One region of the Streptomyces sp. NPDC048111 genome, then DNA from elsewhere that is predicted to be linked to it. Evidence: riboswitches for the same ligand, from Rfam matches in the RefSeq annotation. Region 1 holds a riboswitch; each other region holds the start of a gene.
What was found. Region 1 has a riboswitch for cyclic di-AMP ahead of ACGF3I_RS04170 (C40 family peptidase). Riboswitches for the same ligand answer to the same signal wherever they lie in the genome.

Region 1 (9,202 bases):
TCCCGGCGCCGACCTCGATCACGCGCCCCGAGAGCCCGGTGAGCAGTTCCGCGCGGTGGGCCGAGATCCCGGCCCGCAGGTCCACGGCCTCGCTGTAGCGGGCGTAGAAGCGGGCGAAGACGGGATGGTGCACGGCATCCGGGGCGATCGTGGTGCGCTGCGCCATGTCGGACCTCCTGAGCCTCGGGCGGCGGAGCGGGGCGTGCGGCGGACGCGGCCGGTCGGCGTGCGACCCACCGGCACCCCTCAACGCCATTGTCCCCGCGCCCGGCACGCTCACCCGTCGGTGGCCGCCACGAAGCAGAACTCGTTGCCCTCGGGATCCCGCATCACCTGGAAGGTGCCCTGCGCGTCGGTCACGGTCGGGCCGACCGGCACCGCGCCGCGCCGCACGGCCGCCGCCCGGGCCCGGGGCACGTCCTCGACCGCGAGGTCCAGGTGCAGCCGGTTCTTGGCGTCCTTGGCCTCCGGCACCCGCTGGAAGGCGAGGCGCGCCGCGCCCGGCGGGTCGACGTGCGCCCACGCGGCGTCTCGCACCACGGCCCGCCCGCCGAGCAGTGCGGCCCAGAACCGGGCGAGCCGCCCGGGATCCGCGCAGTCCACGACGAGCTGCCCGATGCGGGCGCGTAACACAGCCATCAGATACTCCAAACGCCGCCGAGCGCCGGGGCGAGCCAACCGGCCGCTCGGGTACGGAAGTCGGCGGGCGCCAGTCGTCCGGCGCCCTCGGGCACGGTGCCGAGCAGGGGCGCGCCGGCCACCACCGGAAGGTCCGCGAGGTTGCACCGCGAGGCCAGGTCGGGCTCGGCCGGCCAGCTGCCCACGACGACCCCGGCGAAGTCGAGGTCCCGGGCCCGCAGGGCCTCGCCGGTCAGGGCCGTCGAGTTGAGTGTGCCCAGTCCGGCGGGCGTCACCACCAGGACCGGGGCGCCGAGCAGCCGGGCCGCGTCCGCGAGGGTGCCGCCCCGTTCGTCGAAGCGGACGAGCAGGCCGCCCGCGCCCTCGACCAGGACCAGGTCGTGCTCGGTGGCCAGCTTCGCCGCGGCCCCGGCCACGTCCTCCGGCCCCACCGGCCTCATGCCGGCCCGCCGGGCCGCGGTGTCGGGTGCCAACGGCTCGGGGAACCGGGCCAGTTCGGCGCCGGTCACCGCCTCGCCGGCCAGCCGCCGCACCTCGAAGACATCACCGGGCTCGCCCGGAGCGACCCCTGTCTGTGCCGGTTTGAGCACGGCCACCGAGCGGCCGCCGGCCAGCGCCACGGCGGCGACGGCCGCCGTGGTGACCGTCTTGCCGATCTCGGTGCCCGTTCCGCTCACGACCAGAATCGTCATCTCAGCCCTCCCGCGCCGCCGCGCACACCGCGCGGCAGATCTGCGCCAGGTCGTCGTCGTCCGTCACATAGGGCGGCATGGTGTAGATCAGGTCCCGGAACGGCCGCAGCCACACGCCCTCGCGCACCGCCGCGGCGGTCGCCGCCGCCATGTCCACGTCGTGATCCAGCTGGACGACACCGATGGCCCCGAGCACCCGCACCTCGCGGACGCCCTCGATCGAGCGGGCCGCACCGAGCCCGTCGAGCAGCCCCGCCCCGATGCGCTTGACCTCGCCCCGCCAGTCCTGGCCGAGGAGCAGGTCGATCGAGGCGAGCGCCACCGAGGCGGCCAGCGGATTGCCCATGAACGTCGGCCCGTGCGCGAGGACCGGGACCTCGCCCGAGGAGATGCCCTCGGCGACCCGGCCGGTGCACAGCGTCGCCGCCATCGAGAGATAGCCGCCGGTGAGCGCCTTGCCCACGCACATCACGTCCGGGGCGACGCGGGCGTGGTCGGCCGCGAACAGCTCCCCGGTCCGCCCGAAGCCGGACGCGATCTCGTCGAAGACGAGCAGCACGCCGTGCTCGTCGCAGGCCTCGCGCAGCACCCGCAGATAGCGCGGCGCGTGGAAGCGCATGCCGCCCGCGCCCTGCACCACCGGCTCCACGATCACCGCGGCCAGCTCGTCCGCGTGACGCGCGACCGCCTCGCGCAGCTCCTGGGCGTATCCCTCGTCGAACTCCGCGGGCGGGGCGCCCACGAAGACCTGGCGGGGCAGCGCCCCCTGCCACAGCTCGTGCATCCCGCCCTCGGGGTCGCACACCGACATCGGCTGCCAGGTGTCGCCGTGGTAGCCGCCGCGCCAGGTGAGCAGCCGCCGCTTGCCCGGCCGTCCCACCGAGCGCCAGTACTGCAGGCACATCTTCACGGCGACCTCGACGGCCACCGAGCCCGAGTCGCTGAGGAAGACGTGCTGGAGCGGCCCGGGTGTGATCTCCACGAGCCGGGCGGCGAGCCGCACGGCGGGCTCATGGGTGAGCCCGCCGAACATGACATGGCTCATCCGCTCCAGCTGGCCACGCGCCGCCTCGTTGAGCACCGGGTGGTTGTAGCCGTGCACGGCCGACCACCACGACGACATCCCGTCGATCAACTCGCGCTGCCCGTGCGCCGGTTCGGCCAGCCGCAGCCGTACGCCCGACGCCGACTCGACCAGGAGCTGCTCCTGCCGGTTGGGCATCGGGCCGTACGGGTGCCAGACGTGCCGGCGGTCCAGGTCGAGCAGTTCCGCGGGGGAGTGCTCAGGCATTGGGGGCGAGGTCCGTTCCGGCGCCCCGGCGGCGGACGGCCACCAGATCGGTACGGGCCTGGTCGGCGGGGGCCGTCTGCTCGGGCAGCGCCGGAGCCTCGTGGCCGCCGCACGGTCCGCAGCCGCCGCCCTCGTGGGAGCCGCAGGCGCCGTCCTCGTGCGAACCGCAGCCGGCCGGGGAGCTGCCGCAGCCCGTGGCGGCGAGCGCGTCGGCGCGGTGGCGCGGCAGGGTCGTGGTGCCCGCGCCCTCCACCTCGAAACCGGCGTCCGCGATCATGTCGAGGTCGGCCTGGCCGGCCTGGCCCTCGCTGGTCAGGTAGTCGCCCAGGAAGATCGAGTTGACCAGGTGCAGCGCGAGCGGCTGCATCGTGCGCAGGTGCACCTCGCGGCCACCGGCCAGGCGCACCTCGACATCGGGGCACACGAACCGGGTCATGGCGAGGATGCGCAGACAGCGCTGCGGGGTGAGGTTCCACTCCTTGCCGAGCGGGGTGCCCTCGAACGGGATCAGGAAGTTCACCGGCACCGAGTCCGGGTCGAGCTCGCGCAGCGAGAAGACGACGTCCACCAGGTCCTCGTCGGACTCGCCCATGCCGGCGATCAGGCCCGAGCAGGCCGAGAGGCCCGCGTCGTGCGCCTTGGTCACGGTGTCCACGCGGTCCTGGTAGGTGTGCGTGGTCGTGATGTCCCCGTACGTCCCCTCGGACGTGTTGAGGTTGTGGTTGTAGGCGTCGGCGCCCGCCGCGCGCAGCCGCTCGGCCTGGCCGTCGGAGAGCAGACCGAGGCAGGCGCAGACCTCCACGCCCTCGTTCTGCTCCTTGATCGCCTCGATGGTCTCGGAGACGCGGGTGATGTCGCGGTCCGTGGGGCCGCGGCCGCTGGCCACCAGGCAGACCCGCTTCGCACCGCCGGCCACGCCCGCGGCGGCCGCCTTGGAGGCCTCGTCCGGCTTGAGCCAGGTGTACTTCAGGATGTCGGCCTTGGAGCCGAGCCGCTGGGAGCAGTACGAACAGTCCTCGGGGCACAGGCCCGACTTCAGGTTGACCAGATAGTTGAGCTTCACCCGGCGCCCGAACCACTGGCGGCGCACCTTGCCGGCCGCGGCCACCACATCGAGAAGTTCGTCGTCGGAGGTCGCCAGTACGGCGAGCGCCTCTTCGCGGGTCGGCAGTTCGCGCCGCAGCCCCTTGTCCACCAGCGTGTTCAGCAGGTCCATGGCGCCGATCTTCGCGTACGGCACGGCCTGCGGCCAAGGTAGGGATCCCACAACACGGGCCGTTTGAGGTGTGTGCATCGCCACACCATGACCGGCCATGGCTGCGGCTAGGGTCTGTCGGCAGCCTACAAAAAGGGACTCCATCATGCCGCGAGCGCCGTTCGACTGGATCGACGGAGAATCCGAGCGCCGCGAGCGCGCCGGCCTGGTCCGCACCCTGCGGCCCCGCGCCGCGGACCAGGACCTCCTGGACCTGGCGAGCAACGACTACCTGGGCCTGACCCGCCACCCCGCGGTCGTCGCCGGGGCCGTGGACGCGGCCCACCGCTGGGGCGCCGGCGCCACCGGCTCCCGGCTGGTCACCGGCACCACCGCGCTGCACGACGAGCTGGAGCGCGAACTCGCCGCGTTCTGCGGCTTCGAGGCGGCCCTGGTCTTCTCCTCGGGATACGCGGCCAACCTCGCGGCGCTCACCGCACTCGGCCCGCACGGCTCGCTGATCGTCTCCGACGCGGGCAACCACGCCTCGATCGTGGACGGCTGCCGGCTGGCCCGTGCCCGTACCGAGGTCGTGCCGCACGCCGAGCCGGCGGCCGTCCGCAAGGCCCTGGACGCCCACGGCGGCCCCGGCCTCGCCGTGTCGGACTCGGTGTTCTCGGTCGACGGCGACGCCGCGCCGCTCGGTCAACTGGCCTCGGTCTGCCGGGAGTTCGGGGCCGCCCTCGTGGTGGACGACGCGCACGGGCTCGGCGTGCTCGGCGAGGGGGGACGCGGGGCGCTGCACGCGGCGGGGCTCGCGGGCGCGGACGACGTGGTCGCCACCGTCACCCTGTCGAAGTCGCTGGGCAGCCAGGGCGGCGCCGTTCTGGGCCCCGCCCGGGTCATCCGGCACCTGGTGAACGCGGCCCGCACCTTCATCTTCGACACCGGACTCGCCCCCGCGGCGGCCGGGGGCGCGCTCGCCGCCCTTCGACTGCTGCGCGCCGAACCGGAGTTGGCGGGCCGGGCCCGGGCGGTCGCCGCCGAACTGCACGGCAGGATCACCGCCGCGGGGCATGCGGCGGTGCGCCCCGACGCGGCGGTCGTCTCCGTGCGCGCGCCCTCACCGGAGGCCGCGGTGGCCTGGGCGGCGGACTGCCGTGCGGCCGGTCTGGTGGTGGGCTGCTTCCGGCCGCCGTCGGTGCCGGACGGCATCTCGCGGATCCGGCTCACCGCGCGCGCCGATCTGACGGAACAGCAGGTGGACAGGGCGGTGGGCGCGATCCTGCGGACCGCGCCCATTGTGTGACGGTGCGTCAATCCCCGTTGCTGACAGCGGAGATGAAGCGGTGCCAGGCGGGGGCGCCGAAGAGCAGCGCGGGCCCGCCGATCCGTTGGGAGTCGCGCACGGCCAGTAGCTCGCCATTGAGCCGGGCCGTCTCGACACAGTTGTTCATGCCCACGCTGCGGCTGCTGCGCCACCACGTGACACCGGTGAGGGAAGTGCTGGAAGGAACGTGCGCAGGGTGTGCGGCCATCATGCCTCCCCACTCGCCACGGACTGGCCCGGTCCTTCCCGGGCGGTCCTGGCGATGAGATCCAACGAGTCCTCGGAGGAAAGCGCGAGTGCCTGAACGGTCTGGACCGCGGCACTGTACGCCTCAAGGTCTTCTCTCCGTTCGAGGTAGAGGCTACTCGTCAAGTGGTCGATAACAACCACATCCAGATCAGAAATGGCCGGAAACGAAAACATCATGAAAGGCCCCGTGAGGCCGACATAGCCGCCCGTCCGGAACGGGATCACCTGGAGCCGCACATGGGGCAGGGCGGCGACGTCGAGCAGATGCCGCAACTGCTCCCGCATCGCCGCACGGCCACCGACCCCGCGGCGCAGGACCGCCTCGTCGAGCACCGCGCTGAGCACCAGGGGCGGATCGGCCCTCAGCACCTCCTGGCGGGCGATCCGCACCTCCACGAGCGAGTCGACCTTGTCCGGCGGCAGCCCCGCGAGCGCCGCCCGCGTGACCGCCCGCGCGTACGCCGGCGTCTGCAACAGGCCCGGGACCACCGAGGTCTCCAGCGTGCGCGCCGTGCGCGCCTGCGACTCCAGACTGATGAAGTCGCGGTACTGCGGCGGCAGCAGCCCCCGGTACGCCTGCGCCCAGCCGGCCCCGTCACCGTCGGCCGAATCCGCCAACGCCCCCAGCAGCGACCGCAGTTGCCGGTCGTTCACCCCGTACGCGTCGAGCAGCCGGGCCACGTCCGCCGGCTTCACGCCGCTGCGCCCGGTCTCGATCCGGCTCACCTTCGACTGGTGCCAGCCGACCAGCAGGGCCGCCTCCCCGCTGGTGAAACCCGCCCGGTCGCGCAGCTTGCGCAGCTCCTCACCGAGCTTGCGTCTGCGCACCGCCGGTCCCTGGCCCATGACCGCCTCCTTCGCCTCCGGCGAGGGGTAAGTGTGGGCCCAAATACGGTCTGCCGTCGCAGAGTTCACCGCTTTGAGCGACAGATATATGCATATCTTGGTGGATCGCACCCGAGACCGGCACGATGAGTGGCACTCTGGCGCGAAGCACAATCCGAGGCCGACACCGTCGTCGCGAGCGCTCGACGCCACGAGTGACCAGCCGGCCCGGGTGGGAAAGGGACAGCGTCGCCATGGCAGACCACCTCGAAGCAACCGTCACTCTGCCGAGCGATCCCGCCTCGGTGTCCGCGGCACGGCGGTACGTCGCCGGGATTCTCACCGACTGGGGCCTGCCGCCCGACGCCGAGGCGGCCGACACGGTCCGCCTCATCGTCTCGGAACTCGCCACCAACGCCGTCCAGCACACCTTCGGCCAGTCGCCCACCTTCACCGTGGACGTCCATCTCGAACGCGAGGAGGAGCTGCGGATCGGCGTCACCGACAGCCATCCGCGCTGGCCGAAACGATTGCCCGCGGCCGTGCAGCAGGACAACGGGCGCGGCATGGTCATCATCCGCTGGCTCGCGGCCGAGTCCGGCGGGCGCCTCTCGGTCGCGCCCACCGCGGACGGCGGCAAGACGGTCTGGATCGCCCTGCCGTGGACCGTGTCGGTCCAGAGCGGCTAGGCGGGCCCGTCGCCCCTGGACCCGCCCCCGCCCCCGCCGCCGCCGGACCCGTCGCCCCTCAGCCGACCCGCCCGTACCAGACGCTGTTGCTCCAGATCCGTTCGAGACGGACGACCGTGCCGGTCTTGGGGGAGTGCCAGATCCGGTCCTTCCCCGCGTAGATCCCCACGTGGTACACCCTCGTGCCGGAGTGGAAGAACACCAGGTCGCCCGCCTTGCGGGTGGAGGCGCTGACGTGCCGGGAGCTGTTGTACTGCTGCTGCGCCGAGCGCGGCAGCCGGCGGCCCGCCTCCTTGAACGAGTAGAGCGTGAGCCCGGAGCAGTCGAAGCGGGAGGGCCCCGAGGCCCCGTACTGATAGGGCGAGCCCTTCTTCGACGCCGCCACATGGAGCGCCCTCGCGGCCACGGCGGCGGCGTTGGCCTCCAGCGGGCCGCCCGGAGCCAGGGACGTCGCACCCGTCACGGCGAGCGTGAGGGCGCAGACGGTGCCCAGACGGGCCGCCAGGGACGGGACGTGTGTCTGCGCGGTCATGCGCAACCCTTCGTCAAACCGCCTGCGAAGGATGACCTGTCGGGTTCGGGCCGGCGAAGACGCCCGGCCGCCTGCGCGGCTTCACCCCGAGGGACGGCCGGGTCTCGACCGTCCCGAAGTACTCGGGTCCTCCACTCCTGCCGGTCCACTCCTGTCGACCAGACGTCCGGGACGGCGGCAGGACTCGGCGTCCGCCCGGACCGCCCCGCCGGTATGGCGGGGGCTTGTCGTCTCAGGGATCTTCACGCACCGACTGTCGGATTTCCGGATCAAAACGGCTTTCTGTGAGCCTGCGCACCTCTGGGCCGAACGGGTGGACACGGCCGGCACCCCATTGCGGCAAACGGGTCAGATGAGCCCTTTACCTGCAACGGAAGGATCGATTCAGCACCCCGTCCACAGGTCGTGAGCGGCTCATTGGGGTCACTGAACGGATAGGCCCGTGGGCCGAACGGGGGTAGCCCGTCTGGTCCGTTTCGCGGACTCCCTGAGCGTGTCGGGCGCGTCCCGGTGTCTCACACCCCTTCAGGAGGCCGACCGCGGAGGCACCGTGAGCCGCCCCGCCCGCCGTTCCCCGTCCAGAATCCGCAGCGCCCGGGTCAGCGTGGAGGCGTGCACCCGCGTCTCACCGCGCAGATGCATCAGCGTGAGGGCGTCCCGCAGCGCGGCCGCCCGGCCGACCAGCGCCTGGGCCGCCCGCAGCGCCCCGTAGGTGTCGTGGCCGTGCGCCGGATTGATCCGGCCCAACTGGTCGACCACTTCGAGATAGCGGTCGATGAACTCGCCCTCGGCGCGGGTGAGCGCGGGCAAGGGCGGAAGTTCCGGTGGCAGCACGGCGCTTCACCGCCCGCGCAGTGAGGTCTTGCGGCTTTCGAGGACGTGGTCGGCGAGCCCGTACGCCACCGCGCCCGCGGCGTCGAACACCACGTCCCGCTCGATGTCGGCGGCGACCTGTGCGGCGGTCCTGCCGGTGTAGCGCGCCAGGAGTTCGGTCAACAGCGTTCGTCCGCGCAGGACTTCGGCCGCCTGGATCGCCAGGTCGGAGGGCTGGCCGCGCAGCGGCTCGTCCAAAGCCGGCTGCTGGAGCAGCACCCGTGAGGCGGGCTGGACCGCCCGCTTGCCGGGCGTGCCGGCCGCGAGCAGCACCGCGGCCACCGAACTCACCTGACCCAGGCAGAACGTCTGCACGTCACAGGTGATGAAACGCATCGTGTCGTGGATCGCGGTCATCGCGGTCAGCGAGCCGCCGGGGGAGTTGATGTAGAGCGAGACGTCCCGGTCGGGATCCGCGTGCTCCAGGTGCATGAGCTGGGCCATCACATCGTTGGCACAGGCGTCGTCGACCGGGGTGCCGAGGAAGACGATCCGCTCGTCGTAGAGCTTGGAGTACGGATCGAGGGTGCGGATGCCCGACGAGGTGCGTTCCTCGAACTGCGGGAGCACCTGGCGGGCGGCGGGGCGATGGGTCATGACGTTCCTCTCCTCGACGGGGCGGGGGGAGCTGCGGAAGCCTCTGTCGAAAATGTACAGGACGTACAGAACGTCATGAGTGTTCTGGGCGGAGATGCTGCGGCAAGGGGCGGGAAGGCGCAGCTCAGGGGCTGTTTCGCTGGGAGCGATCGTGGATTCTCGCGCCGTTTTCTCAGGGCTCCGTGGGCGCATTGCGGACGTCATCCGTTTCGGTGAACCGATGGACCTCTCCTGCTGCGCGGGCGCGGAGCACGAGCGCCCGGCCCATCGAGCAGGCCGCTGACCTGCAC
Region 2 (10,501 bases), on a different contig from region 1:
TCAACATCGACCCGCCGGACCACACCCGGCTCCGCCGCCTGGTGTCGAAGGCGTTCACGCCCCGTACGGTCGCTCAATTCGCGCCCCGCGTACAGGAGTTGACCGACCAGCTCATCGACGCGTTCGCGGCGGCGGGCGAGGCCGACCTCATCCACGATTTCGCCTTCCCGCTCCCCATCTACGCCATCTGCGATCTGCTCGGCGTCCCGCGCGAGGACCAGGACGACTTCCGCGACTGGGCGGGCATGATGGTGCGGCACACCAAGCCGGGCCAGAAGGGCAGCCCGCGCGGCGGTGTGGCGCGCTCGGTCAAGAAGATCCGCGAGTACCTCGCCGAACTCATCCACCGCAAGCGCGAGAACCCCGGCGACGACCTCATCTCACGGCTCATCGAGGCCAGCGACCACGGTGAGCACCTGACGGAGAACGAGGCCGCCGCGATGGCCTTCATCCTGTTGTTCGCCGGGTTCGAGACCACCGTCAACCTGATCGGGAACGGGGTCTACGCGCTGCTGTGCAACCCGGCGGAGCGCGCGCGGCTCCAGGCCTCGCTCGACGCGGGGGAGAGCGGGCTCCTGGAGACCGGGGTCGAGGAACTGCTGCGCTACGACGGGCCGGTGGAGCTGGCGACGTGGCGGTTCGCCACCGAGGCGCTCACGCTCGGCGGGCAGCACATCGCGGCCGGCGACCCCGTGCTGGTGGTGCTCGCCGCCGCCGACCGCGATCCGGAGCGCTTCGCCGAGCCGGACACCCTCGACCTCGGCCGCCGCGACAACCAGCACCTCGGATACGGCCACGGGATCCACTACTGCCTCGGTGCGCCGCTCGCCCGGCTCGAAGGACAGACCGCCCTCGCGACGCTGCTGCGCCGCCTTCCTGACCTGCGGCTGGCGGTGGAACCTGACGATTTGCGCTGGCGCGGCGGGCTCATCATGCGCGGACTGCGCACCCTGCCGGTCGAGTTCACGCCGCCGGGATGAAGATCGCCCGCGGTCACCGATCTGACGGCCCGTCAAGACTGTGACTTTTATGTGATCGCGGGTGCATCGACTTGTGACTGACGTTCGAGTACGGCTACGTTCACCGTTCATTCGGCTCAGCAGTCACACGGAAGGCCTCATTCATGCGCTCCGGGAATGGACGGCATCGTCGACCCCGTCAGGCACCCGCCCTCGTCGTAGCGGCGGGAGTGACCGGCTCGGCCCTCGCTCTTCCGCTGCTCGCCGCGACCGGCGCGAACGCCGCGGACGCGAACACCTGGAACCAGGTGGCCTCCTGCGAGTCCGGTGGCATGTGGAGCGCCGACTTCGGCAACGGCCTGTACGGCGGGCTCCAGTTCTCGCAGGCGACCTGGGAGGCGTACGGCGGCAACGAGTACGCCCAGCGCGCCGACCTCGCGAGCCGCGCCCAGCAGATAGCCGTGGCCGAGAAGGTGCTTGCGGCCAAGGGGCCCCAGGCCTTCGCGAACTGCGGCACCGCCGCCGGGCTCACCACGGGCGGCGGTTCGGCGGACGTGGACCCGGGCGTGCCCGACACCGGCACGACCGCCCCCACCGCCCCGCCGGCCAAGACCCCCGACGCCACCCCCGCCCCGGGCACCCCGACCCCGGCCACCCCGCCCCCCGGCGCCGCCCTGCCGGGCGACCCGGCCAAGTCCCCCGCGCCGTCCGCTTCCACCCCGGCCGGCGGCAAGCACCGCGGAACGCCCGCGCCGGAGGAGGGCAAGGGCACGACGCCCGGTGCCACGGGGTCGACCGCTCCGGGTGCTTCGGGTACCGCGGGCGGCTCGACGGCGCCGACGGGCCCGGCCGGCTCGAACGGGCCGGGCGATCCCAGCGGTTCGAACAATTCGGGCAACTCGGCCGATAGCCGCGATTCCGGACGCCACGCCTCGAGAGGTGACGACGCCTCACGTGAGAGCGGCAACACCCCGGCGGCCGACGGCGACTACACCGTCCGCCCCGGCGACAACCTCTCGGTCATCGCCGAGGCGAACAAGGTCGAGGGCGGCTGGCCCGCGCTCTACCACGCCAACGAGAAGCTGATCGGCACCGACCCGAACCTCATCCTGCCTGGCCAGAGCCTGGACCTGACGAAGGTGACGGGCGCTGCGGCGACCCCGAACTCGACGCCGAAGCAGGGTTAGTTCGCGGGGCTATGTCCGTTGTGTGCAAGTGAGACATGGGTCTCTTCGCCCCAACTGGCGTGTCCCGTCTGCCCGGTCCGTCCGCCCCGCCCCTCACCTGCGTAAACGCCCCTTCTGTGGCGGCAAGTAGGGGGGATTTCTCCCCGATGTGCGTCTTTGAACATTGGCGGGGCGTGTGTTTTCGTCGGACTCGCTCGTCACCGCGAGCCCCGTCGACCGAGCACGCCGAATCCTGCCGTCGGCCGATGGGAACAGTCGACGCTTATGCGCCGTAGGCAGGAGCGGGGGACCCAAGGTAAGTGCCGGGCCCGGCAGTTCACAGGACTGCCGCAACGGCTTGGGGTGAAGACGGACGCACCACGTCCGGCCGGGCAGCTCACGCCCGAACCCGACAGCTCACCTCGCAGGCGTCGGTGAGGAGAAACTCCATGCTGCTTTCCAGCAAGGGCAAGCACCGCCGCCCGTCCAAGGCCGTCCGTGTCGCCACGCTGGCCGGTGTCACCGGTGCCGTCGTCGCCGCCCCGCTGATGGCGGCCGGCAATGCCTCCGCCGCCTCCGTGTCGACCTGGGACGCCGTCGCCCAGTGCGAGTCCGGCGGCAACTGGTCCATCAACACCGGCAACGGCTACTACGGCGGCCTGCAGTTCTCGCAGTCCTCCTGGGCCGCCGCCGGCGGCACCCAGTACGCCGCGCGCGCCGACCTCGCCACCAAGGGCCAGCAGATCGCCGCCGCCGAGAAGCTGCTCGCGATCCAGGGCCCGGGTGCCTGGTCCTGCGCCGGCGCCGGCAACCTGACGTCCGGCGGCGCCAAGGCCGACGTCGACACCTCCGGCTCGTCCTCTTCTTCGAAGTCCTCGAAGCCCAAGCAGGCCAAGCCGCAGCAGAAGACGCAGCGCGCCGAGTCCGCCCCCAAGGCCAGCCGCAGCGAGCAGCGCAGCGAGCCGGTCAAGCAGGGCGACGGCGAATACACCGTCAAGTCCGGCGACACCCTCGGCACCATCGCGACCGCCAACCACACCAAGGGCGGCTGGCAGCACCTGTTCGACCTGAACAAGAACATCGTCAAGGACGCGAACCTGATCTTCCCGGGCCAGAAGCTGCACCTCGGCTGAGACCGGTAGCCCTCGGGCCGCCCCGGCCCGGCGCGCATGTCCCCCGTGCGCGCCGGGCCGGGGTTTTCGCTGTTACCGGACAGTAGTCTTGTGGTCGTTTGCCCGGGAATCCAGGCCATTGGGCCCTTTTTCGTCCCAGGAGGCGGGCACTCGGCTGGCCGGAGCCCCGGAGCCGGTTAGGCTCTTGTCGCAAGGCGAAGCGACCCCGCATGTCCCTGCACTGCTTGCGTCACATCTAGCGTCACATCCCAGAAGGAGATGCTCGTGCCGTCCATCGACGTCGTCGTAGCCCGGGAAATCCTGGACTCCCGAGGCAACCCCACGGTCGAGGTCGAGGTCGGCCTCGACGACGGCAGCACCGGCCGTGCTGCAGTTCCGTCCGGCGCCTCCACCGGTGCCTTCGAGGCCATCGAGCTCCGCGACGGAGACCCCAACCGCTACGGCGGCAAGGGTGTCGAGAAGGCCGTCCTCGCCGTCATCGAGCAGATCGGCCCGGAGCTCGTCGGCTACGACGCCACCGAGCAGCGCCTGATCGACCAGGCCATGTTCGACCTGGACGCCACGGACAACAAGGGCTCGCTCGGCGCCAACGCCATCCTCGGTGTCTCGCTCGCCGTCGCGCACGCCGCCTCCGAGGCCAGCGACCTGCCGCTGTTCCGCTACCTGGGCGGCCCGAACGCGCACCTGCTGCCCGTCCCGATGATGAACATCCTCAACGGTGGGTCGCACGCCGACTCCAACGTCGACATCCAGGAGTTCATGATCGCGCCGATCGGCGCGGAGTCCTTCTCCGAGGCCCTTCGCTGGGGTGCCGAGGTCTACCACACGCTCAAGGGCGTCCTGAAGCGCAAGGGCCTGTCCACCGGCCTCGGCGACGAGGGCGGCTTCGCGCCGAACCTGGAGTCCAACCGCGCCGCCCTCGACCTCATCGTCGAGGCCGTCAAGGAAGCCGGCTACGTCCCGGGCAAGGACATCGCGCTCGCGCTCGACGTCGCCGCGTCCGAGTTCTACAAGGACGGCAAGTACGAGTTCGAGGGCAAGTCCCGCTCGGCCGCCGAGATGACCGAGTACTACGAGGAGCTCGTCTCCGCGTACCCGCTGGTCTCCATCGAGGACCCGCTGTTCGAGGACGACTGGGCCGGCTGGAACACCATCACCTCGCGTCTGGGCTCCAAGGTCCAGATCGTCGGTGACGACCTGTTCGTGACCAACCCCGAGCGCCTGGCCCGTGGCATCGAGGAGGGCTCGGCCAACGCCCTGCTCGTCAAGGTCAACCAGATCGGCTCGCTGACCGAGACGCTGGACGCCGTCGAGATGGCCCAGCGCAACGGCTTCAAGTGCATGATGTCCCACCGCTCCGGCGAGACCGAGGACGTCACCATCGCCGACCTCGCCGTCGCGGTGAACTGCGGCCAGATCAAGACCGGCGCCCCGGCCCGCTCGGACCGCGTCGCCAAGTACAACCAGCTGCTGCGCATCGAGGAGATCCTCGACGACGCCGCGGTGTACGCGGGCCGCAGCGCGTTCCCCCGCTTCAAGGGCTGAGCAGCCCGACCGGCTGAGCAGCCTGTCCGGCTGAGCAGCCTGTCCGGCTGAGCAGCATCAACGGCTGACGCCCTAGCCAGTCGTCCGTACGTCCCCGGCCGCGGTCCCGTACCGTGTCCGGGGACGTACGTGTGTGAAGGGGAGGCGGGAGACGATGGGCAACGACGCCGAGGTCAAGGACCGCGACCGGTTCTCCACCGCGGCCCGGCTCAAGGTGCTCGGCGAGCAGACCGCGGCCCGTGTCTACCGCTCGCAGCGCAAGCGCCAGGCCCGCCGCTCGCGGCTCACCGGCCGGGCCGCGCTGCTCGCGCTCGTCATGTGCTCGCTGATCGTCGCGCTCGCCTACCCCATGCGGCAGTACGTGTCGCAGCGCGGCGACATCTCCGACCAGCAGCGCAAGGCCGCCGACGCCCGCGAGGCCGTCGAGCGGCTGCGGGACGAGAAGGCGCGGCTCCAGGACGACGCGTACATCGAGAAGCTGGCCCGCGAGCACCTGCACATGCAGTTCCCGGGCGAGACCGGCTTCACCGTCGTCGACCCGGGCGCCGCCGACAAGCACCGCGAGGACAAGGGCGCCACCGGCCGCGCCTGGCACTCCAACCTCTGGGACGGCGTCGACAAGGCCGACCGTTCCGCCAACTGACCACCGCTAGCGATAGAGACTGACCCAGGCATGGAAACGCCCCCGCCCCAGACCGTACGCACCGAGCCCACCGACGCGGACATCGCCGCCTTCAAGCAGCAGCTGGGCCGCCCGCCGCGCGGTCTGCGCGCCATCGCGCACCGCTGCCCCTGCGGCAACCCCGACGTCGTCGAGACGGCCCCGCGTCTGGAGGACGGCACGCCGTTCCCGACGACGTACTACCTGACGTGCCCGCGGGCCGCGTCGGCCATCGGCACCCTTGAGGCCAACGGCGTCATGAAGGAGATGACGGAGCGTCTGGCGAGCGACCCCGAGCTCGCCGCCGCCTACCGCGCGGCCCACGAGGACTACATCGCGCGCCGCGACGCCATCGAGGTCCTGGAGGGCTTCCCCAGCGCGGGCGGCATGCCGGACCGGGTCAAGTGCCTGCACGTCCTGGTGGGCCACTCGCTGGCCGCCGGGCCCGGCGTGAACCCGCTGGGCGACGAGGCCATCGCGATGCTGCCCGAGTGGTGGGCCAAGGGCCCGTGCGTGACGCCGTGCGGCGAGGAGGGCGAGAAGTGACCCGGGTCGCCGCCGTCGACTGCGGCACCAACTCCATCCGCCTGCTCGTCGCCGACGCCGACCCGGTGACCGGCGAGATCACCGACCTCGACCGGCGCATGACCATCGTGCGGCTCGGCCAGGGCGTGGACCGCACCGGCCGGCTCGCCCCCGAGGCGCTGGAGCGCACGTTCGCCGCCTGCCGCGAATACGCCGCCGTGATCAAGGAGTTGGGTGCCGAGCGCATCCGGTTCGTGGCCACCTCCGCCTCGCGCGACGCCGAGAACCGGGACGACTTCGTGCGCGGGGTCGTCGACATCCTGGGCGTCGAGCCCGAGGTGATCTCCGGTGACCAGGAGGCCGCGTTCTCCTTCACCGGCGCCACCAAGGAACTGAACGGCGGCGGCGACTACCTGGTGGTCGACATCGGCGGCGGCTCCACCGAGTTCGTCGTCGGCTCCACCGGCGTCGAGGCCGCCCGCTCCGTCGACATCGGCTGTGTGCGGATGACCGAGCGCCACCACCCCGGCGACCCGGCGACGCCCGAGCAGATCGCCGCGATCCGGGCCGACATCGAGGCCGCCCTCGACCTCGCCGAGCAGAGCGTGCCGCTGCGCGAGCCGCGCACCCTGGTGGGCCTCGCGGGCTCGGTGACCACCGTCGCCGCGATCGCGCTCGGCCTGGACGGCTACGACTCCGCCGCCATCCACCATTCACGCATCTCTCACGACGACGTCGCCGCGGTCACCGAGCGCCTGCTCGCCTCCACGCACGAGGAGCGCACCGCCATCCCCGTGCTGCACCCCGGCCGCGTCGATGTGATCGCGGCCGGCGCGCTGGTCCTGCTGGCCGTCATGGAGCGCACCGGGGCGCGGGAGGTCGTGGTCAGCGAGCACGACATTCTGGACGGAATCGCCTGGTCGATCGCCTGATCGCGGTCCCCGGAGGCGCTCGTGGACCGGTCGCGCGAAAAGGTTCGTGAAGTTCTTCACAAGGATTCGGGGCCCCCGGGCCGAAGAAAGTGCTCCCAGGACCGCTTTCTGAGGCGCGGGGGCCCCATCCGCAGGGGATCCAGACGGTGACGGCCGGGCGACGCCTGCGAATCCTGCGGGGGTGGTCCAGTCGGCCCCAGGCCGTACGGGCCAGTTCAGAGGGGGTGAGCAACGATCTCGCCCGGCCCGTGGTTCCCCCGCGCCACCATGACCTCGGTCACGTGGGCCGCGCAGTGTAGCAGAGGCCCTTGCGATCCTTGTGAAGGGGCGCACGAGCAGGGGTCCACGAGCGGGTGGATACTCGATGGCATGAGCACCACGGAGCGTCCCAGGATCCTCGTAGTAGGTGGCGGGTACGTAGGCCTGTACGCAGCGCGACGCATTCTCAAGAAGATGCGTTACGCGGAAGCGACCGTCACGGTCGTCGACCCGCGCTCGTACATGACGTACCAGCCCTTCCTCCCCGAAGCCGCCGCAGGCAGCATCTCGCCGCGTCACGTCGTCGTCCCGCTGCGACGCGTCGTGCGCGGAGCCGAGGTGCTCACCGGCCGGGTCACCAGCATCGATCAGGACCGCAAGGTCGCCACGGTCGCGCCGCTCGTCGGCGAGGCCTACGAGCTGCCCTTCGACTACCTGGTCATCGCGATGGGTGCGGTCTCCCGCACCTTCCCGATCCCCGGCCTCGCCGAGCAGGGCATCGGCATGAAGGGCGTGGAAGAGGCCATCGGCCTGCGCAACCACGTTCTGGAGCAGCTCGACAAGGCCGACTCCACCACGGACGAGGACGTCCGCCGCAAGGCGCTGACCTTCGTCTTCGTGGGTGGCGGCTTCGCCGGCGCCGAGACCATAGGCGAGGTGGAGGACATGGCCCGCGACGCGGCCAAGTACTACACCAACGTCAAGCGCGAGGACATGCGCTTCATCCTGGTCGACGCCGCCGACAAGATCCTCCCCGAGGTCGGCCCGGAACTCGGCCGCTGGGGCAAGGAGCACCTCGAGGGCCGCGGTGTCGAGATCTACCTCTCGACCTCCATGGACTCCTGCGTCGACGGCCACGTCGTGCTGAAGAACGGCCTCGAGGTCGACTCCAACACCATCGTGTGGACCGCGGGCGTCAAGCCCAACCCGGCGCTCTCCCGCTTCGGCCTCCCGCTCGGCCCGCGCGGCCACGTGGACGCCCAGCCGACGCTCCAGGTCACCGGCACCGACTACATCTGGGCCGCCGGCGACAACGCCCAGGTCCCCGACCTCGCCTCGCGCAAGGCCGGTGTCGAGAACGCCTGGTGCCCGCCGAACGCCCAGCACGCGCTGCGCCAGGCCAAGGTCCTCGGCGACAACGTGGTCTCCGGCATGCGGGGCTTCCCGCAGAAGGAGTACGCGCACGCCAACAAGGGTGCGGTGGCCGGTCTCGGCCTCCACAAGGGCGTCGCGATGATCGTCATGGGCAAGATGAAGATCAAGCTCAAGGGCCGGCTCGCCTGGTACATGCACCGTGGCTACCACGGTCTGGCCGTCCCGACCTGGAACCGCAAGATCCGCGTGATCGCCGACTGGACGCTCGCGATGTTCCTCAAGCGCGAGGTCGTCTCCCTGGGCGCCATGGAGACCCCGCGCGAGGAGTTCTACGAGGCGGCCAAGCCGGCTCCGGTTCCCGCGGCCAAGGTCGAGGAGAAGACGGAGCAGAAGGCCAAGGCCTCCTAGCTCCCGCGGCAGTACCAGCAGGACCCAGCAGTACCCCGAAGGGGCCGTCCGCCATCCGTGGTGCGGGCGGCCCCTTCGGCGTGCCCGGGGCCCGGCGCGGGGCGTCCGCGGCACCGGGCCCGTCCTGACGCGGGCCCGGCGCGAGCCGCGTGCGGACCGGCGCGGGAGACGCGGAGACCGGCTTCCGGCCAAAAAGATGGTGTATGCAGCCACCCTGTCACTCCCCTGCGCGCTAGCGGGATTGCCGGGCGCACGGGCACTGTTGTGCAGGGTGCTGGGACATTTCTGCGAGGCACGGAGGTGTGCACGATGGCCGACGCGGCGCTACGGCTGACCGCTCTTGCCGAGGACTTGCTGGGGGAGGCCCTGCCCGTACGGATCCGGGCCTGGGACGGCAGCGAGGCGGGCCCGCCCGGCGCACCGGTCCTCGTCGTACGCCACCGGCGCGCCCTGCGCCGCCTGCTGTGGAAGCCGGGCGAACTGGGCCTGGCCCGCGCCTGGGTGGCCGGCGAGCTCGACATCGAAGGTGATCTGTACGGCGCCCTCGACCTGCTCGCCGGGCTGATCTGGGAGCGCGGCGACTCCACGGACTCCGTCCATCCGGTGCGCGACCCCAGAATGCGCGCCGCCGCCAAGGCCCTCGTCCGGCTGGGCGGCGCCCTGCCCCCGCCGGCCCCGCCCGCCGAGGAGATGCGGCGCCCCGCCGGCCGGCGCCACACCAAGCGCCGCGACAAGGACGCGATCAGCCACCACTACGACGTCGGCAACGACTTCTACGAGCTGGTGCTCGGCCCCTCGATGGTCTACTCGTGCGCCTACTGGGAGAGCCGGGACTCCACTCTTGAGGAGGCCCAGCGCGCCAAACTCGACCTGGTCTGCCGCAAGTTGGGCCTCAAGGAGGGCGACCGGCTGCTCGACGTCGGCTGCGGCTGGGGCTCGATGGCCATCCACGCGGCCCGGGAGTACGGCGCCCGCGTCGTCGGCATCACGCTCTCGCGCGAGCAGGCCGCGTACGCCCGCAAGCGCATCGCCGAGGAGGGGCTGACCGACCGTATCGAGATCCGCGTCCAGGACTACCGGGACGTCAAGGACGGTCCCTACGACGCCATTTCCTCCATCGGGATGGCCGAGCACGTCGGCTCGGTGCGGTACGCGGAGTACGCGGACATCCTGTACGCCCTGCTCACGGAGGGCGGCCGGCTGCTCAACCACCAGATCGCCCGGCGCCCCGAACGGGACGAATCGGCGTACCACGTCGACGAGTTCATCGACCGGTACGTCTTTCCCGACGGCGAACTCGCCCCGGTGGGCCGCACCCTGGCCATCCTGGAGGAGGCCGGGTTCGAGGCCCGCGACGTCGAACCCATCCGGGAACACTACGCCCTGACGCTCCGTCAGTGGGTGGCCAACCTGGAGTCCGACTGGCCCCGCGCGCTGCGCCGCACCACCCCCGGACGGGCCCGCATCTGGCGGCTCTACATGGCGGCCTCGGCGCTCTCCTTCGAACGCAACCGGATCGGCGTCAACCAGATCCTGGCGGTCAAGACCCCGCCGGGCGGCGCCTCGGGGATGCCGCTGCGGGCGCGCACCTGGAACTGACCCCGGGCCCGGACCGCCGGACGGTGAAGGGCCCGGGAGGAAGCCTCCCGGGCCCTTCAACTGCCATATGCGTTCAGCGGGTCGGTGCTATTCCGTCTTGATGGCGGTCAGCATGTTGAGCCGCGCGGCGCTGCGGGCCGGCCACATGGCGGCGAGCACACCGACCAGGGCGGCGAGCAGCAGGAAGATGCCGATCCGGTCCCACGGGATGACCAGGGCG
Region 3 (10,501 bases), on a different contig from region 1:
GGCTTCGCCGGGGCCGTCGCCGCCGCCTCGCGCAGGGCGTCCGCGAGGACCTGCCCGTCGCCGGACTCCATCGCCCCGTTCTCGCCCACCCAGGGGATCGCGGTGACCACCACCGCGTCGCACGCGTCGTCGGCGAGGGCGGCGGCGAGGGCCGCGCGGAAGTCCGCCGGGGTCGCCCCCGTGGTCAGGTCGAGGGGCCGCAGCGGACGCAGCCCCTCGGTCAGGCAGGCGTCGTAGGTGAGCAGACCGAGCGATTCGGAGTTGCCGAGGATCGCCACCCTCGGCCCGGCCGGCAGCGGCTGGCCCGCGAGCAGCAGGCCGGCGTCCACGAGCTCGGTGACCGTGCCGACCAGGATGACCCCCGCCTGGCGCAGCAGCGCCGAGACGGTGGCGTCCGGCACCCGCGTCACCGGGACGGCGTGGCCCGGCGGGGTGGTGCCGCTGTGCCGGGCGCCCTTGACGACCACGACGGGCTTGGCGGCGGCCGTGCGCCTTGCGAGGCGGGTGAACTTCCGCGGGTTGCCGATGGATTCGAGGTACAGGAGCACCACGTCGGTGGCGGGGTCCTCGTACCAGTACTGCAGGAAGTCGTTGCCGGAGAGGTCGGCGCGGTTGCCCGACGAGATGAACGTGGACAGGCCCGCGCCGCGCCGGTACAGACCGGACAGGAGCGCGATGCCGATCGCGCCCGACTGGGTGAACAGGCCGATGCGCCCCGCGGGCGGCGCCTCGGGGGCGAGCGAGGCGTTCAGGCGCACCCCCTCGGCGGTGTTGATGATGCCGAACGCGTTGGGCCCGATCAGCCGCATCCCGTACGAGCGGGCCTGGCGGACCAGGGCGCGCTGGCGCTCGCGGCCCCGCTCGCCGCTCTCCGCGTACTCGGCCGCGAGCACCACCAGGCTCTGGACGCCGTGCTCGCCGCAGTCGGCGACGGCCTCCGGCACCCGTTCGGCGGGCACCGCGATGACGGCGAGGTCGACGGGTTCGCCGATCGCGCCGACGCCGGCGTACGCGGGCACGCCCTCGATCTCGTGCCGGCCCGGGCCGAGCGCCTTGTTCACCGCGTACGTGCGCCCGGTGAATCCGGCGTCCAGGACGTTGCGCAGCACCGCGCGGCCGACGCCGCCGGGCCCGCGCCCCGCGCCGATGACCGCGACCGAGCCGGGGGCCAGGAGGCGCTGCACCGAGCGGGCCTCGGCGCGGTGCTCGCGGGCGCGCTGCACGGCGAGGGACTCGGCGGTGGGCTCCAGATCGAGGGTGAGGCGGACCGAGCCGTCCTCGAAGGAGCGCTTCTGCTGATAGCCGGCGTCCGTGAACACCTTGATCATTTTGCTGTTGGCGGGCAGCACCTCGGCGGCGAACCGCCTGATCCCGCGCTCACGGGCGACCGCCGCGATGTGTTCGAGCAGGGTGGAGGCGACGCCCCGGCCCTGGTGGGCGTCCTGGACGAGGAAGGCGACCTCGGCCTCGTCGGCGGGGGCGGAGGCGGGCCGGCCCTGGGCATTGATCCGGTCGTAGCGGACGGTCGCGATGAACTCTCCGCCGATGGTCGCGGCCAGGCCCACCCGGTCGACGTAGTCGTGATGGGTGAAGCGGTGGACGTCCTTGGCGGACAGGCGCGGGTAGGGCGCGAAGAAGCGGTAGTACTTCGACTCGTCCGAGACCAGTTCGTAGAACGAGACGAGACGCTCGGCGTCCTCGGTGGTGATGGGCCTGATGCGCGCGGTGCCGCCGTCGCGCAGCACCACGTCGGCCTCCCAGTGAGCGGGGTACGCGGGGTCGGACGCCGTCGTCATACCGAAAGCGTACGGGTCGCGGGGCGGTACGGGCCGGGGCAAGGTGAGGGGGGCCGATCGGCGGCGCGTCCGGGCCCAAGGTCGGTACGAGCACCGCGCACCGCATGAGAGACTGGTCTAGACAACCGTCAGAGATTTCGAAGGGCAACACCATGGCTGAGCGCCGCGTCAACGTCGGCTGGGCCGAGGGCCTGCACGCCCGCCCCGCGTCCATCTTCGTCCGTGCCGCCACGGCTGCCGGAGTCCCCATGACCATCGCCAAGGCCGACGGCAACCCGGTCAACGCCGCGTCCATGCTCGCGGTGCTCGGCCTGGGTGCGCAGGGCGGCGAGGAGATCGTGCTGGCCTCCGACGCCGAGGGTGCGGACGCCGCGCTCGACCGGCTGGCCAAGCTGGTCGCCGAAGGTCTTGAGGAGCTTCCCGAGACCGTCTGATCCCGCTCCGGGCGGGCCCTCGGGGTCTGGTCGGTGTCAGGACCGCGTCTCCACGGGGGACCGCGGGGCCCGTCTGGGCCCGGCGGTCCTTCTGTCTTTTGCGCCCTCCCGGGGCGTTCGGGAGCCTCCCCCCCCAAGACCTCGGCCGTCTGCGGGCCGTGGTCGCTTCTTGCGCCGTTCCCCGCGCCCCTCGAACCCGCTCTCGCCCGCGGACCGTGCTCGCTGCTCGCGCCGTTCCCCGCGCCCCTTAAACCCCCTTTCGCCCGCGGGCCGTGGGCGCTGCTCGCGCCGTTCCCCGCGCCCCCAAAACCCCCTCCCGCCCGCGGACCGTGCTCGCTCCAAAACCTCGGCCGTCTCTGCGGGACGACATTTTCGTTCTTGAGCGGAAGCGGCCGGCGCCGCCGCATTCCGAAAAGTGGGCCGCTGAATTCCCTGGGGCCACGGTCGCTCGGGCTCTGCTCTTTTCTTCGTATACGGCCGGCACGTCAAACGCGGGCGTCCGCCGTGTTGTCGTCGTGTTGCGAAGTCCTCACGGCCGGTGCGGGGCGCAGCCGGTGGGCCGAAAAGGACCGTTCGGCGTGCCGGGCCGCGAGGGCTCGGGCCCGTTCGGCGTCGCCGCGGGTGACCGCGTCGGTGAGGGCGCCGCGCTCGGCCCACGTCTCGCGGGGTTCCCCCACCTCCACGGCGTACATCCACGCGGTCTTGTGCCGCAGCTGGGTGAGCAGGGCGATGAGGCCGGGGCTGGCGCAGGCCTGGGCGAGGGTCTCGTGGAACCAGCCGTCGAGGGACCGCAGATCCTCCTCCTGGCCGCGCCGCACCCGTTCCTGACCCAGCCTCACCAGGCCGTGCAGGACCTTGAGTTGAGCCGCGGTGCGCCGGCGGGCCGCCCGCGCGGCGGCCAACGGCTCCAGCAGGGCGCGCAGTTCGAGGAGATCGGCCGCCTCCGTCTCGCTCGGCTCGGCCACCCAGGCGCCGGCGTGCCTGCGGGTGGTCACGAACCCCTCCGACTCCAGCGTGCGCAGGGCCTCGCGGACCGGTACGCGCGAGACGCCGTAACGGCGGGCCAGGAGTTCCTCGGTGAGCCGGACGCCCCGTTCGTGCACTCCCGCGACGATGTCGTCGCGTATGGCCGTGCATACCGAATGCGCGGGAATACGCATGGCGAACCTCCGTCTTGAATCCGCGAAGGGCGGTCGTCCGACGCCTGGTCCGGTGACTTTAGGGCAGCCCGTGTTAATTCCGGATGACGGATCCGGGCGAGGAATACCTTCCGGCCAACGCGAAGGCCCCCGGCGGCGTGCCGGGGGCCTTCGGTGTGCGCGGGGGACGCGTCAGACGGTGACGCCGTGCGAGCGCAGGTAGGCGATCGGGTCGATGTCCGAGCCGTAGTCCGGGCCGGTGCGGGCCTCGAAGTGGAGGTGCGGGCCGGTGGTGTTGCCGGTGTTGCCCGAGAGGGCGATCTGCTGGCCCGGCTCCACGGTCTGACCGACGGAGACCTGGATGACCGAGAGGTGGCCGTACTGCGTGTAGGTGCCGTCGTGCATCCGGATGACGATGTTGTTGCCGTAGGCGCCACCGTCGCCGGCCTCGACCACGGTGCCCAGACCCACGGCGTGCACCGAGGTGCCGATCCCCGCGTGGAAGTCGATGCCGGTGTGGCTGCCGGAGGACCACAGGGATCCGCCGGTCTTGTAGCCGGTGGACACATAGCTGCCGGAGATCGGCGCGACGAAGCTGTTGAGGCGCTTGCGCTCGGCCTCGCGTGCGGCGCGCTCCCTGGCCTCGCGGGCCTCCTTGACGCGCTGCTCGGCCGCGCGCTTGGCGGCGGCCTCGGCCGCGGCCTTCGCCTCGGCCTTCACGGCGGCCTGCTTCTGCGCGTCGGCCTGGGCGCCGAGCTGATCGGCGAGGGAGTCGCCGATGACGATGGCCTGGGTCAGACCAGTGTCGGTCGCGGGGGCCGGGGCGGCGACGGCCGGGGAGGCGAGGGTGCCCACGACGCCGGCGGTGGCGAGGGTGGCGATGCCCGCGATGTTCGCGCTGCGGCGCGTCATACGGCTGGGCGCGCGATGCTTCCCGGTGGCACGGGTGAACGCCATGAAGTGGCGGTGTCCTTTCCTTCCATCTCGCCTACCGGGTTAGCTGACGGGTTCGGAGCAGGAAGGTCTCCTACGGGCTCCTCCGCGGGCGGAGGCGTCCGATTCACCCCAGGGACTGAATGGGTCCCCGGCTCCCCTGGCTCGCGCCGTACGGGGACTCGGCGATCACTGTCCGGTGCCGCGGCTGCGACGGTCGAGACGGACAGCGGGACTGACGCTAAACGGCTGATCTTTCAATCACCAAACAGACGCCACTTTTTGTAGCGCACGCCACATGACAGACAGGCAACCTCCCCAATAAACCGGACATACGGGAGGACCCCGGCGGCGCATCCGCCACCGGGGTCCCCTTCGTCCTGTCCGGCCCGGGCGCCCCGACGGGCTCCCGCGGCCCCAATCAGCCGGTGACGACGCTCACTTCACCGATGCCGAGCGCCCGCACCGGCTCGGCGATCTGCGCCGCGTCGCCCACCAGGACCGTCACCAGCCGGTCGGCCGGGAAGGCGTTGACGACCGCGGCCGTCGCCTCCACGGTGCCGGTCTCGGCGAGCTGGGCGTAGAGCTGGGCCTGGTAGTCGTCCGGCAGGAACTGCTCGACCTGGTCGGCCAGCGTGCCCGCGACGGCCGCCGCCGTCTCGTACTTGAGCGGGGCGACGCCCACCAGGTTCTGCACGGCCGTCTCGCGCTCGGCGTCCGTGAGGCCCTCGGCGGCCAGGGTGCGCAGCACCTTCCACAGGTCGTCGAGGGCGGGACCGGTGTTGGGGGTGTCGACCGAGCCGCTGATGGCCAGCATCGCGGCGCCGCCGTCGGGCCCCGAGCGCAGCACCTGGCCGAAGGAGCGCACGCCGTACGTGTAGCCCTTCTCCTCGCGCAGCACCCGGTCCAGACGGGAGGTCAGGGTGCCGCCCAGGCAGTACGTGCCGAGCACCTGGGCCGCCCAGACGCGGTCGTGGCGGTCGGGACCGATGCGGCCGATGAGCAGCTGGGTCTGGACGGCGCCGGGCCGGTCCACGATGACGACCCGGCCGGTGTCGTCGGCGGTGATCGGCGGGACGGGGCGCGGCTCGGCGGTGTCGCCGCTCCAGTCGCCCAGGGTCTCCGCGAGGATCGCGTCCAGGTCGGTGCCCGCGAGGTCGCCGACCACGACGGTGACGGTCGTGGCGGGGCGCACGTGCGCGTCGTAGAAGGCGCGCACCGCTGCCGCGTCGATGGCGGCGACGGTCTCCTCGGTGCCCTGGCGGGGCCGGGAGATGCGGGCGGCGGCCGGGAAGAGCTCCTTGGAGAGCTGCTTGGCCGCGCGGCGGGCCGGGTTGGCCTGCTCGTGCGGGATCTCGTCGAGCCGGTTGGCCACCAGGCGCTCGATCTCGGCGTCGGCGAACGCGGGGGCCCGCAGCGCCTCGGCGAGCAGCGAGAGCGCCTTGGGGAGCCGGGAGACGGGGACTTCGAGGGAGACCCGGACGCCGGGGTGGTCGGCGTGCGCGTCGAGGGTGGCGCCGCAGCGCTCCAGCTCGGCGGCGAACTCCTCGGCCGAGTGCTTGTCGGTGCCCTCGGTCAGCGCCCTCGCCATGATCGTGGCGACGCCGTCGAGGCCCTCCGGCTCGGCGTCCAGGGGCGCCGCGAGGAAGATCTCGACGGCCACGACCTGCTGTCCGGGCCGGTGGCAGCGCAGCACGGTCATGCCGTTGGCCAGCGTGCCGCGCTCGGGGGCCGGGAAGGCCCACGGGGTGGGGGTGCCGGCGGTCGGCTGCGGGTGGAACTCCATGGTCACGACAGCGTCCGTCACAGGCCCGCCCCTTCTTCCTCTTCGGTGCCCGCCTCGGAGGCCGCGGTGGGCTCGTACACCAGGACCGCCCGGTTGTCCGGGCGCAGTTTCGCCGCGGCCACCGCCTTGACCTCGTCGGCGGTGATCTCCAGGACGCGGTCGACGGCGGTCAGGGCCAGCTGCGGGTCCCCGAACAGGACGGCGTAGCGGCACAGTTCGTCGGCGCGGCCGGCCACGGTGCCCAGGCGGTCGAGCCATTCGCGCTCCAACTGGGCCTGAGCGCGCTCCATCTCCTCCGCGGTCGGGCCCTCGGCGGCGAACCGGGCGAGCTCCTCGTCGACCGCGCTCTCGATCGCGCCGACCTCGACGCCGGCGGACGTCTTGACGTCCAGCCAGCCGAGCGAGGGCGCGCCCGCCAGACGCAGCAGGCCGAAGCCGGCCGCCACCGCGCTGCGGTCCCTGCGGACCAGGCGGTTGTGCAGCCGGGACGACTCGCCGCCGCCGAGGACGGTCAGCGCCAGGTCGGCCGCGTCGGCCTCGCGGGTGCCGTCGTGCGGCAGCCGGTAGGCGGCCATCAGGGCGCGCGCCGGGACGTCCTCCTCGACGACCTCGCGCAGCTGGCCGCCGATGGTGTCGGGCAGCGTGCCGTCGCGCGGCGGCTGCTTGCCGTCGTGCCCGGGGATCGACCCGAAGTACTTCTCCACCCAGGCCAGCGTCTGCTCGGGGTCGATGTCGCCGACGACGGAGAGCACCGCGTTGTTGGGCGCGTAGTACGTGCGGAAGAACTGCCGCGCGTCGTCCAGGGTCGCCGCGTCCAGGTCGGCCATCGAGCCGATCGGGGTGTGGTGGTAGGGGTGGCCCTCGGGGTAGGCGAGCGCGGTCAGCTTCTCGAAGGCGGTGCCGTAGGGCACGTTGTCGTAGCGCTGGCGGCGCTCGTTCTTGACGACGTCGCGCTGGTTTTCCATGGACTGCTCGTCCAGCGCGGCGAGCAGCGAGCCCATGCGGTCGGCCTCCAGCCAGAGCGCGAGCTCCACCTGGTGGGCGGGCATGGTCTCGAAGTAGTTGGTGCGCTCGAAGCTGGTGGTGCCGTTCAGCGAACCGCCCGCCCCCTGCACCAGCTCGAAGTGGCCGTTGCCGTGCACCTGCTGGGAGCCCTGGAACATGAGGTGCTCGAAGAGGTGGGCGAGGCCGGTGCGGCCCTTGACCTCGTGGCGCGAGCCGACGTCGTACCAGAGGCACACCGCGGCGACCGGGGTCAGGTGGTCCTCGGAGAGCACCACGCGCAGGCCATTGGCCAGCCGGTGCTCAGTCGCCGTCAGACCGCCGGAGGCGGCCTGCGCTGTGGCCGTGTGACCCATGGGCATGTACGTCCCTTCGTTCGCGATGTGCAGTACCGCTGTGTGAAGTACTGGCGGAGGAAGCCCTGCGTGCTGAAGTCCTGCCACTGTATGCAAGCGCGCGGGCACCTGGCGAAGTTCCCGGGTCGCGGTCGGCGTTGTCAGTGGGACGGTCCACAATGGTCGGATCCAGACCCGACCGGTACGTGAAGGAGCAGCAGCCGCGATGGCCCGCCGCAGCACGAAGACCCCGCCGCCGCCCGACGACTTCGAGGAGCGGATCCTCGACATCGACGTCGTCGACGAGATGCAGGGCTCCTTCCTCGAGTACGCGTACTCCGTGATCTACTCGCGGGCCCTGCCGGACGCGCGGGACGGCATGAAGCCCGTCCAGCGCCGCATCGTCTACCAGATGAACGAGATGGGCCTGCGCCCCGACCGCGGCTATGTGAAGTGCGCCCGGGTCGTCGGCGAGGTGATGGGCAAGCTGCACCCGCACGGCGACGCCTCGATCTACGACGCCCTGGTGCGCATGGCGCAGCCGTTCTCGATGCGGCTGCCGCTGGTCAACGGCCACGGCAACTTCGGCTCGCTGGGCAACGACGACCCGCCGGCCGCGATGCGGTACACCGAGTGCAAGATGGCCGACGCCACCTCGCTGATGACGGAGTCGATCGACGAGGACACGGTCGACTTCGCCTCCAACTACGACGGCCAGGAGCAGGAGCCGGTGGCCCTGCCGGCCGCGTATCCGAACCTGCTGGTCAACGGCTCGTCCGGGATCGCGGTCGGCATGGCCACCAACATGCCGCCGCACAACCTGGGCGAGGTCATCGCCGCCGCCCGCCATCTGATCCGCCATCCGCAGGCGGACCTGGAGGCGCTGATGCGCTTCGTGCCGGGCCCCGACCTGCCGACGGGCGGGCGGATCGTGGGTCTGCAGGGCATCAAGGACGCGTACGAGTCGGGCCGCGGCACCTTCAAGATCCGGGCCACCGTCTCGGTGGAGAACGTGACGGCGCGCCGCAAGGGCCTGGTCGTCACCGAGCTGCCGTTCACGGTCGGCCCGGAGAAGGTCATCTCCAAGATCAAGGACCTGGTCGGCGCGAAGAAGCTCCAGGGCATCGCCGACGTGAAGGACCTGACGGACCGTTCGCACGGTCTGCGCCTGGTCATCGAGATCAAGAACGGCTTCGTGCCCGAGGCCGTTCTGGAACAGCTCTACAAGCTGACGCCGATGGAGGAGTCCTTCGGCATCAACAACGTGGCCCTGGTGGACGGGCAGCCGCTCACGCTCGGGCTCAAGGAGCTGCTGGAGGTCTACCTCGACCACCGCTTCGACGTGGTGCGCCGGCGCAGCGAGTTCCGCCGCACCAAGCGCCGCGACCGGTTGCACCTGGTCGAGGGCCTGCTCGTCGCGCTGGTCGACATCGACGAGGTCATCAGGATCATCCGGTCGAGTGACAACTCGGCGCAGGCGAAGGAGCGGCTCATCGAGCACTTCTCGCTGAGCGAGATCCAGACGCAGTACATCCTGGACACGCCGCTGCGCCGGCTCACCCGGTTCGACCGGATCGAGCTGGAGAGCGAGCGCGACCGGCTGACGGGCGAGATCGACGAGCTGACCGGGATCCTGGATTCGGACGCGGAGCTGCGCAAGCTGGTCTCGGCCGAACTGGCCGCGGTCGCCAAGAAGTTCAGCACCGACCGCCGCACCGTGCTCCTGGAGTCGGCGGGCGCCCCGGTGGCCGCGGCCCTCCAGGTCGCCGACGACCCGTGCCGGGTGCTGCTCTCCTCCACGGGCCTGCTCGCCCGTACGGCGAACGCCGACCGGTTCGTGCCGGGTGAGGACGACAAGCGCGTCAAGCACGACGTGATCGTCTCGGCGGTGGCCGCCACCCAGCGGGGCGACGTGGGCGTGGTGACGTCCGCCGGGCGGCTGCTGCGCCTCGCGGTGATCGACCTGCCGCAGCTGCCGGACACGGCCTCCGCGCCCAACCTGTCGGGCGGCGCCCCGGTCTCGGAGTTCCTCTCCTCGCTCGAACCGGACGAGTCGGTGGTGTGTCTGACCACGCTCGACGAGTCCTCGCCGGGCCTCGCGCTCGGCACCGAGCAGGGCGTCGTCAAGCGCGTGGTGCCCGACTACCCGGCGAACAAGGACGAGTTGGAGGTCATCACCCTCAAGGACGGTGACCGCGTCGTGGGCGCGACCGAGCTGCGCACCGGCGAGGAGGACCTGGTCTTCATCACCGACGACGCCCAGTTGCTGCGCTACCAGGCGAGCCAGGTGCGCCCCCAGGGCAGGCCGGCGGGCGGCATGGCCGGCATCAAGCTGACCGACGGCGCCAAGGTCATCTCGTTCACGGCCGTCGATCCGGCCGGGGACGCGACGGTGTTCACGGTCGCCGGGTCGCGGGACACCCTGCTCGGGGACACCGCGGTGTCCGCGAAGCTGACCCCCTTCGACCAGTACCCGCGCAAGGGCCGGGCCACCGGCGGGGTGCGCTGCCAGCGGTTCCTCAAGGGGGAGGACGTCCTGGTCCTCGCCTGGGCGGGCCCGGCGCCGGCCCGGGCGGCGCAGGCCAACGGCGCGCCGGCCCAGCTCCCGAAGGCCGACCCGCGCCGCGACGGCTCGGGCACGCCGCTGCCGTCGCCGGTGGCGGTCCTTTCGGGGCCGGCCTCGTAACGGGCGAGGCGCCGACTAGCCGAGCGGGCCGGGGAGTTCACCGAACTCCCCGGCCTATTCGGGCTCGGGGCCGGGCTCGGGGCCGGGCCCGGGCTCGGGTTCCCGCTCCGGCTCGGGTTCCCGCTCCGGCTCGGGTTCCCGCTCCGGCTCCGGCTCCGGCTCCGGCACATAGCGCAGGACGCCCCACATCGCGTGTTCGGCGGGCACCTCGTCCGGGTCGGCGCTCACGCAGCCGGCGAGCTGGTCCTTGAGGGCGGGCGCGTCGATGCCCGCGCCGATCAGGACGAGTTCGGTGCGGCGCGGCTGCCCGGCGGTCCACGGTTCGGGGAAGAAGCGCAGGAACCGGCCCACCGCGTGCAGGCTGTAGCGGTTGCGGGGGTCGGCCGCGCC

Region 2: it holds a riboswitch for cyclic di-AMP, as region 1 does, so the genes downstream of both, ACGF3I_RS30905 (transglycosylase family protein) here and ACGF3I_RS04170 (C40 family peptidase) in region 1, are expected to answer to the same signal.
Region 3: it holds a riboswitch for cyclic di-AMP, as region 1 does, so the genes downstream of both, ACGF3I_RS10750 (M23 family metallopeptidase) here and ACGF3I_RS04170 (C40 family peptidase) in region 1, are expected to answer to the same signal.

Annotation. Positions count from the first base shown of each region.
Region 1 covers NZ_JBIDBD010000001.1:940,531-949,732, reverse strand. Annotated here, with positions in the region: gene ACGF3I_RS04215 (class I SAM-dependent methyltransferase) at 1-166, opposite strand, end outside; gene ACGF3I_RS04210 (VOC family protein) at 277-639, opposite strand; gene bioD (dethiobiotin synthase) at 639-1,331, opposite strand; gene ACGF3I_RS04200 (adenosylmethionine--8-amino-7-oxononanoate transaminase) at 1,333-2,622, opposite strand; gene bioB (biotin synthase BioB) at 2,615-3,838, opposite strand; gene ACGF3I_RS04190 (8-amino-7-oxononanoate synthase) at 3,984-5,126, shown strand; gene ACGF3I_RS04185 (DUF397 domain-containing protein) at 5,134-5,355, opposite strand; gene ACGF3I_RS04180 (helix-turn-helix domain-containing protein) at 5,355-6,242, opposite strand; gene ACGF3I_RS04175 (ATP-binding protein) at 6,476-6,910, shown strand; gene ACGF3I_RS04170 (C40 family peptidase) at 6,969-7,442, opposite strand; cyclic di-AMP (ydaO/yuaA leader) riboswitch at 7,447-7,642, opposite strand; gene ACGF3I_RS04165 (hypothetical protein) at 7,968-8,276, opposite strand; gene ACGF3I_RS04160 (ATP-dependent Clp protease proteolytic subunit) at 8,283-8,912, opposite strand.
Region 2 covers NZ_JBIDBD010000033.1:705-11,205, forward strand. Annotated here, with positions in the region: gene ACGF3I_RS30895 (cytochrome P450) at 1-980, shown strand, start outside; gene ACGF3I_RS30900 (transglycosylase family protein) at 1,190-2,146, shown strand; cyclic di-AMP (ydaO/yuaA leader) riboswitch at 2,404-2,571, shown strand; gene ACGF3I_RS30905 (transglycosylase family protein) at 2,575-3,258, shown strand; gene eno (phosphopyruvate hydratase) at 3,517-4,803, shown strand; gene ACGF3I_RS30915 (septum formation initiator family protein) at 4,958-5,446, shown strand; gene ACGF3I_RS30920 (DUF501 domain-containing protein) at 5,477-6,010, shown strand; gene ACGF3I_RS30925 (exopolyphosphatase) at 6,007-6,921, shown strand; gene ACGF3I_RS30930 (NAD(P)/FAD-dependent oxidoreductase) at 7,291-8,682, shown strand; gene ACGF3I_RS30935 (class I SAM-dependent methyltransferase) at 8,992-10,281, shown strand; gene ACGF3I_RS30940 (ABC transporter permease) at 10,369-10,501, opposite strand, start outside.
Region 3 covers NZ_JBIDBD010000004.1:116,811-127,311, reverse strand. Annotated here, with positions in the region: gene ACGF3I_RS10765 (GNAT family N-acetyltransferase) at 1-1,796, opposite strand, end outside; gene ACGF3I_RS10760 (HPr family phosphocarrier protein) at 1,949-2,230, shown strand; gene ACGF3I_RS10755 (GntR family transcriptional regulator) at 2,716-3,390, opposite strand; gene ACGF3I_RS10750 (M23 family metallopeptidase) at 3,562-4,326, opposite strand; cyclic di-AMP (ydaO/yuaA leader) riboswitch at 4,340-4,500, opposite strand; gene ACGF3I_RS10745 (M16 family metallopeptidase) at 4,724-6,088, opposite strand; gene ACGF3I_RS10740 (M16 family metallopeptidase) at 6,106-7,452, opposite strand; gene ACGF3I_RS10735 (DNA topoisomerase (ATP-hydrolyzing) subunit A) at 7,652-10,111, shown strand; gene ACGF3I_RS10730 (CobW family GTP-binding protein) at 10,166-10,501, opposite strand, start outside.